DNA from 2 places in the Methylophilus sp. VKM B-3414 genome. Region 2 is predicted to be linked to the other one. Evidence: predicted binding sites of a transcription regulator. Region 2 holds the regulator's gene; the other holds the start of a gene.
The links. The regulator sigma-54, encoded in region 2, starts transcription at its own class of promoters, with help from an activator protein. The targets are predictions, from matches to a motif close to TGGCACNNTTCCTGCT.
Positions count from the first base shown of each region.

Region 1 (4,215 bases), on a different contig from region 2:
AATCTGGTGTGACACAAGGCGAAGCCCGCTTGTATACCGATGGCGTGTTTCAGAAACCCGGCGGCAAGGCGCATTTTGTCAGCGCGGTGTACAAGCCGACCGCCGACAAGCCGGACGCGCGCCATCCGTTCCGCCTGCTCACCGGCCGCCTGCGCGACCAATGGCATGGCATGAGCCGCACCGGCACGCTGGCGCAGCTCTACAACCATGTCGAAGAGCCCGTGGTTTCCATGCATGCCGATGACATGCAACGTCGCCAGATCAGCGAGGGCGACATTGTTAAACTGAGTAACAAGCGCGGTGAGTTAATCATCAAGGTACAGCAATCCGACGAAGTCAAACCGGCCGAGCTGTTTATCCCCATGCACTGGGGCAGCCAGTTTATGCATGGCCTGGGCGTGAATGTGTTGATGCCACCGGCTTTTGATAAAACCTCCAAGCAACCGGAACTCAAGCATACGGCGGTCAAGATCGAAAAGTTGAGCTTGCCCTGGCAAATGACGGTGATGCGCAGCTGCAACGACCTGCACTTGCTCGCCGACATCCGCGCGCTGTTGGTGGCCTTTGATTACGCCACCGTGGGACTGTATGGCCGTGGCAACGGCATGCTGATTCTGCGCGCGGCGCACCACGCTGCCCCAGATAGCCAACTGATCGCCCGGCTGGATCAGTTGCTTGGCATGGTCGAAGATGCGCCCATGCTACGGCTGGATGATGTCAAACGCGGCATCAGTAAACGCATTCTGGTCGAGCAAGGCCAAGTCAGCGCGGTGCGCCTGATTGGTGAAATGCTGGCCGCAGACTGGCTCAAGCAAGTCATGCTCGAAGGCCAGTTCACCGATGAATTGCGCAAATGGGCACTGGCGCCGCTGGCGGCGCCCCCCACTGGACAAAAATCACGCGGCAAGATCGTCTGTAACTGCCTGGATGTCTCAGAAAACGAGATTATCGAGACCTGTCAAATGGGAGCGGATTTACCGACGCTGCAAGCCAAGCTGAAATGTGGCACCAGTTGCGGCTCCTGCGTGCCGGAACTCAAGCGGCTGGTCAAACTGCATGGCAAAACCCATGCGGGATAAGGACATCACGCGCGCACCTGAATGCAGTTGATCGCCTGTCTGCACAGGATTGCGCCAAGGATGGTGCAATCCTGTGCACATGCCTCATTAGCGTGCACCAAACCAATGGCAGATGGATCGCACGGTGCCCGCAAGCTCAAACATACACGCAATATCGCAGATAAAACACATCAGGAACAATGACTTAGCATAAATCCTGATTCATCTGCGCCCCCATCCTGGCGGTTGGCATGCCAATTGCTTTTTTTTATCACAAAGTGGCGTTTTATCATGCCATTTTTAAATCAGAGATTTTCCATCGTCGGCAAATCTCATACTGGACAACGGCGTCCATAGCTTGTTTCGCAGGATTGCAATGTGCAATCGCGACATAGGCTATGGACGCCGCTTTTGTTTTTAGGCTTTGAGTTTGATAACGCAATGCTCGCAACTGACATGAAAAACATCGTGACACTGCCTGCTTGCATCTGATTAGGAATACAAGATGAATCAACACACACGCATCCTCGTCGTCGGCAACGGCATGGTGGGTCATTACTTTGTGCAAGAGCTGGTGAAACGCCACCCTGACCTGGCCGCGGCTAACCTGCAAGTCACCGTGCTGGGCGAAGAACCACGCCCGGCTTATGACCGCGTGCACCTCTCCAGCTTTTTCTCGGGCAGCACGGCGGAAGACCTGTCGCTGGTCGAGCCTGGGTTTTATGACCGGCCGGGCCTGACGTTGCGCCTCAATGCCCGCGTCAGCCAGATTGACCGCCACCAGCATACCGTGACACTGATAGACAACACGATCTTGCCCTACGACAAGCTGGTGCTGGCGACCGGCTCTTATCCATTTGTCCCTTCTGTCACCGGGCGTGACCGTGAAAACTGTTTTGTCTACCGCACCATTGAAGATCTCGAAGCCATGACGGCAGCAGGCAAAACCGCCAAGAGTGGTGTCGTTGTAGGCGGTGGTTTACTAGGTCTGGAATGTGCCAAGGCATTGAAAGACATGGGCCTGGAAACCCATGTGGTTGAATTTGCGCCCCGTTTGATGGCGGTGCAAGTAGACGAAGCAGGCGGCAAAGTGCTGCGCAGCAAAATTGAGGAGCTGGGTGTACACGTGCACACCAGCCGCAATACCACGGCGATTGTCGATGGTGCGACAGCACGTCACCGTATGGTGTTCTTTGATGACACCTGGCTGGAAACCGACATGATCGTGTTCTCTGCCGGTATCCGTCCACGAGACGAACTGGCACGTGAATCCGGCCTGGCCATCGGTGCCCGTGGCGGTATTGCCATAGATAACTTCTCCCGCTCCAGTGACCACAATATTTACGCCATCGGCGAATGCGCCAGCTGGAACGACGAGATGTTCGGCCTGGTCGCGCCTGGCTATGACATGGCCCGCACCGCCTGCGCGCACCTGCTGGGTGAAACATCGACCACTTTCCAGGGCGCAGACATGAGCACCAAGCTCAAACTGATGGGTGTGGACGTTGCCAGCGTGGGCGATGCGCATGGCAAAACCCATGGCTGCCGCAGCTACCAGTACACCGATGAAGTGCGCAATATCTACAAAAAAATCGTCGTCAGCGAAGATGGCAAAAAACTGCTGGGCGCCGTGCTGATTGGCAATGCCGATGAATACGGCACGCTGCAACAGATGACCGTCAACGACATGCCGCTGCCAGAAAATCCTGAATTCCTGATTCTTCCAGCCAGCGATGGCAAGGAAAAACCTGGCCTGGGCGTGGATGCCCTGCCGGATACTGCGGTACTGTGTTCTTGCAATAACGTCAGTAAGGGCGCGATTGGCGAAGCGGTGGCGGCTGGCAATTGCAGTATAGGCGCCATCAAGTCTTGCACCAAAGCCGGTACCGCCTGTGGTGGCTGCGTGCCGTTGGTGACGCAGGTGATGAAAGCGCAGATGGTGAAACTGGGCATGACCGTCAACAATCACCTGTGCGAACACTTCCCGTATTCGCGCCAGGAGCTTTACCACCTGGTGCGTGTGGGCCAGATCAAAACCTTTGACGAGTTACTGCATAAACACGGCCAGGGCTTGGGCTGCGATATCTGCAAACCCACCGCCGCTAGCATTCTGGCCTCATGCTGGAACGAATTTATCCTGAAGAAAGACCTGGCGTCCTTACAAGACTCCAATGACTATTTCCTGGGCAACATCCAGAAAGACGGCAGCTACTCGGTGGTGCCACGCATGCCGGGCGGCGAGGTGACGCCGGATGGCCTGATCGCCATCGGCCAGATTGCGAAAAAATACGGCTTGTATACCAAGGTCACCGGTGGCGCACGCGTGGACATGTTTGGTGCCCGCGTGGAGCAATTGCCCAATATCTGGGAAGAGTTGATCGCGGCTGGCTTTGAGTCTGGCCATGCTTATGGCAAATCCCTGCGTACCGTCAAAAGTTGTGTCGGCTCCACCTGGTGCCGGTATGGCGTGGATGACAGCGTCGGCCTGGCCGTGCAGTTGGAAAACCGTTACAAAGGCCTGCGTGCCCCGCACAAAATCAAGTTTGGTGTCTCGGGCTGCACGCGTGAATGCGCCGAAGCGCAAGGCAAGGATGTGGGGTTGATTGCGACTGAAAATGGCTGGAACCTCTATGTGTGCGGCAATGGTGGCATGAAGCCACGCCATGCCGAGCTGCTTGCAAGCGACCTCAGCAAAGAAGACGCCATCCGCATGATAGACCGCTTCCTGATGTTCTATATCCGCACGGCTGACCGCCTGCAACGCACCAGCACCTGGCGTGATAACCTCGAAGGCGGCCTGGATTACCTCAAGCAAGTCGTGATTGAGGATTCGTTAGGGCTGGGCGCTGAACTGGAATCCCAAATGCAACACGTGGTAGACAACTATCAGGACGAGTGGAAAACCGCCGTTACTGACCCCGAAGTGCGCAAGCGCTTCCGCAGCTTCGTCAATAGTGTGGCAGGTGACGACAATATTGTCTTCGTCAATGAGCGCAACCAGATCCGCCCGGCCACGCCCGCAGAAAAACAGCAGACCGCACCTGCCGCCAAGGTCATCCCCATCCTGGCAGCAACAGAGTAATCAAGGAAACCGTCTATGAATCAGTTACAAGCAACAAACGCCCAGCCTGCCGAGGCAGCCGCATGGCACCCAGTG
Region 1 is NZ_JAVTLI010000001.1:194,929-199,143, reverse strand. Features, by position in the region: gene Q9292_RS00990 (molybdopterin-dependent oxidoreductase) at 1-1,079, shown strand, start outside; gene nirB (nitrite reductase large subunit NirB) at 1,564-4,140, shown strand; gene nirD (nitrite reductase small subunit NirD) at 4,156-4,215, shown strand, end outside.
Region 1: the regulator sigma-54 is predicted to act here: its motif matches at 1,265-1,280, upstream of nirB (nitrite reductase large subunit NirB).

Region 2 (4,215 bases):
CAACAGGGATTACGGATGAATCGCTCCTTGCAACTCAAGGTCGAACCTGCCCCTGCCGAAAACACTGGTGAGCAAGGCAAAGAGTAAGCTTAAAGATGGAAACCATGGCAGCAGATCAGAACCATTTGCAGGTTAACCGCCTGAAAAAAACCTATCAGGGCCGTACCGTCGTCAAAAACACGACGCTTGAGTTACGCAGTGGCGAAGTGATCGGCTTGCTGGGTCCCAACGGGGCAGGCAAAACCACCAGCTTTTACATGATTGTAGGGTTGGTTGCGCTGGATGAAGGCAACATTACGCTGAATGGCGCCGACGTGAGCCGCGCGCCCATGCATGAGCGCGCGCGCATGGGCTTGGCTTATCTGCCCCAAGAAGCATCCATTTTCCGCAAGCTCAGCGTAACCGACAACATCCTCGCCATTCTTGAAACCCGTCCCTATACGGAAGAGCAACGTGAGGCGAGGCTTGAATCCTTGCTGGATCAATTGCATATCCAGCACATCCGCAACAGTCAGGCCGTCAGCTTGTCTGGTGGCGAACGTCGACGCGTTGAAATTGCGCGCTGCCTGGCCACTGACCCTAAATTTATTTTGCTGGATGAACCGTTCGCCGGGATTGATCCGATTGCGGTGATCGAAATCCAGAAAATCATCCGCTACCTGAGCAGTCAGAATATTGGTATTTTAATCACCGACCACAATGTGCGCGAAACGCTGGATATCTGTGACCGCGCTTATATTGTCAATGAAGGCGCTGTGTTTGCAGCAGGCACGCCCGATGAAATCATTCAGAACGAAGGTGTGCGTGAAGTGTATCTGGGCAAGAATTTTAGGCTGTAATCCGTCATGAAACAGAACCTGCAATTACGTATTTCGCAAAATCTGGCGCTGACGCCGCAGCTGCAGCAATCGATCCGTTTGCTGCAACTTTCCACGCTGGAACTGAACCAGGAACTGGAAACCATCCTGCAGGAAAACCCGTTACTGGAAATGTCAGACGGTGAAGAAGGCGAGTTTGAAGATAACACACCGCCTCCCCCCACTGTAGAAGCTGAGCCGACAGATGCCAGCTCGTTTGACATGGCAACGCAGCAAGAGATCACCGCACCGGCAGAAAGTCTGCGTGAAGACTTGCACGATGAGCTGGGCGGGAGCGAGAGCGACCTGCCCAATTTAAACGAGGAATTCACGCCGCCAGAGTTTGAAGATGATTATGAAGAGTTTGGCAGCACCAGCAACTGGGACGAAGCCGGACGCAATCATCAGGAAGACGAAGACAGTGACTTTTCCAGACAGGAAACCACCAGCATCAGTTTGCGCGAGCATCTGATTGATCAGATACAACTGGCACATTTATCGCAACGTGACATGAGCCTGGTCAAACTGCTACTGGATAGCATCACTGATGATGGCTATCTGGAGCAAGATCTGCAGGAGATTGTGGAGCACTTGCCACTCGAACTTGAGGTCGAGCTGCTGGAACTGGAAACCGCCCTCAAGCTGATCCAGAATCTGGACCCTGTAGGCGTAGGTGCGCGCGATTTACGCGAGTGCCTGCTCTTGCAACTGACGCGTTTGCCGCAAGAAACGCCACACTTGCAAACCGCCATTGCCATTGCCAAAGACCACCTGGCGCTGCTTGCCAACAAAGACTTTGTCAAACTGCGCAAGGTGCTTGGTTGCGATGAAGCGGTACTCAAGGCGGCGCAGCACCTGATCCGCCAGCAAAACCCCAGACCCGGCAGCGAGTTTTCCAGCTTTAGTCACGATCACTTTATCCAGCACGATGTGGTGGTTAAAAAAATCAAGGGCATTTGGGTCGCCTCCTTAAATGATGGCGTGATCCCCAAACTGCGCATCAACCAGATGTATGCGGACATCCTCAAGCGCAACCGCGAGAGTTCAGGCCAATACCTGCAAAGCCAGATGCAGGAAGCCAAATGGATGATCAAGAATATCCAGCAGCGTTTCTCGACCATTTTGCGCGTGTCGCAAGCCATTGTAGACCGCCAACGCAACTTCTTTGAGCATGGTGAAATAGCCATGCGCCCACTGGTACTGCGTGAAATCGCCGAAGAACTCGACTTGCATGAAAGCACAGTTTCACGTGTCACCACGCATAAGTATATGCTCACACCGCGTGGCGTCTATGAACTCAAATACTTCTTTGGCAGCTCGGTAGCCACAGACGCAGGCGGCTCCTGCTCTGCCACCGCCATCCGAGCCTTGATCAAGCAAATGGTGGCCGAAGAAAACCCGAAAAAGCCTTTGTCGGACAACCAGATCACCGACACACTGGCACAACAAGGCATCGTCGTTGCCCGCCGTACCATAGCCAAATATCGCGAGTCCCTTAATATTCCGCCCGCGAACTTGCGCAAAACGCTCTAAACAAAAAAGGCCGCAGATGCGGCCTTTTTTGTTTCTCAGCTCCGATCACCTGATTGTGATCTTGGCAAATTTACGTTTACCCACCTGTGCGATCACTGTCACACCTTTAGTCAAAGGCAGATTCTTATCATCCACCTTGACGCTGTCGAGCTTGACGCCGCCTTGCTGCACTGCGCGCATGGCTTCACTGGTGCTTTCAACCAGGCCCGCCTGTTTTAACAATTGGCTAATGCCGATGCTGTCGCCTTCAATGGTCACTTCAACTTCGGGCACGTCATCCGGGATGCCGCCTTTGGCACGGGTCTGGAAGTCCTGCAAGGCTTTTTCAGCCGCGGCTTGACCATGGAAACGCGCCACAATTTCTTGGGCAAAGCCGACCTTGATATTGCGGGGGTTTGCGCCACTGGCGACTTGCGCCTTCCATTCGGCAATGGTTTCCAGCGTCGCAAAAGACAGCAAATCAATATAGCGCCACATCAGTTCATCTGAAATCGACATGATCTTGGCAAAAATAGTCTCTGGCGCCTCGCTAATGCCAATGTAGTTACCGAGTGATTTGGACATTTTATTGACGCCATCCAGCCCTTCCAGCAGCGGCATCATCAGCACACATTGCTGCGACTGGCCGGCCTGCTTTTGCAATTCACGCCCCATGAGCAGGTTAAACTTCTGGTCGGTACCACCGAGCTCAAGATCCGCTTGCAGGGCGACCGAATCATATCCTTGCAGTAACGGGTACAGAAACTCGTGAATCGCAATCGGTTGATTACCCTTGAAGCGTTTGGAGAAGTCATCGCGCTCCAGCATGCGGGCCACGGTATGGCTGGCAGCCAGCTTGATCATCCCCGCCGCACCGAGTTCACTTAACCAGTTGGAGTTGAAAACAATCTCGGTTTTGGTAGGATCCAGTATTTTAAAGACTTGTGCAGCATAGGTATCGGCGTTGGCCTTGACCTGCTCCACGGTTAAGGGTGGACGGGTGGCGCTTTTGCCAGTCGGGTCACCAATCATGCCGGTAAAGTCACCGATCAGGAATAAAATCTGATGGCCCAGATCCTGCAACTGGCGCAATTTATTAATGAGGACGGTATGACCCAGGTGCAAGTCGGGCGCGGTAGGGTCAAAGCCAGCTTTCACACGTAACGGCTTGCCTGTTTTCAGTTTCTCGACCAGCTCCTGCTCGATCAGTAACTCATCTGCGCCACGCTTGATAATGGCCAACGCCTTGGCAATTTCTGGGCTCAATGCTGGCACTTCAGATGAGGGTTGTTTGGTATCGGTCATGCGGGTATCCGTCAAATACAACGATGCGCACTGATGGCACCGTCTCAAATAAGTAAAACAGCTATTTTAACGTAATCCCATGCATTTCTGTAAGCGCGGCTGGAGCAGTGTTAAAATGACACCCATGCAAGTTTCTGCCGATCGCTCCCAGCCACGTTTGTTTATTGGACTGATGTCTGGCACCAGCCTGGACGGGGTGGATGCCGTGCTCACCTCGCAATGGGGCGAGCAACTGAGACAAACGGCCACCTATTTTCTGCCCTACCCTGACGCGCTTAAACAGCGTCTACTGGCCTTGCACACGCCCGCCAATAACGAGTTACACGAGGCCGCAGTGGTTGCTAACCAGCTCGCAGAACTCTACGCGCAAGCCGTCAAGCAACTGCTTAAGCTCGCCGACATCCGTGCCGAGGCCGTGACAGCCATCGGTTGCCATGGCCAGACCATCCGGCACTGTCCGACACTGGCAGAGGGCATGGCATACACCATACAATTGGGCAACCATGCCCGCTTGGCAGAATTAACAGGGATCACGGTCATT
Region 2 is NZ_JAVTLI010000006.1:86,635-90,849, reverse strand. Features, by position in the region: gene lptA (lipopolysaccharide transport periplasmic protein LptA) at 1-87, shown strand, start outside; gene lptB (LPS export ABC transporter ATP-binding protein) at 96-839, shown strand; gene Q9292_RS06775 (RNA polymerase factor sigma-54) at 846-2,390, shown strand; gene tyrS (tyrosine--tRNA ligase) at 2,436-3,674, opposite strand; gene Q9292_RS06765 (anhydro-N-acetylmuramic acid kinase) at 3,799-4,215, shown strand, end outside.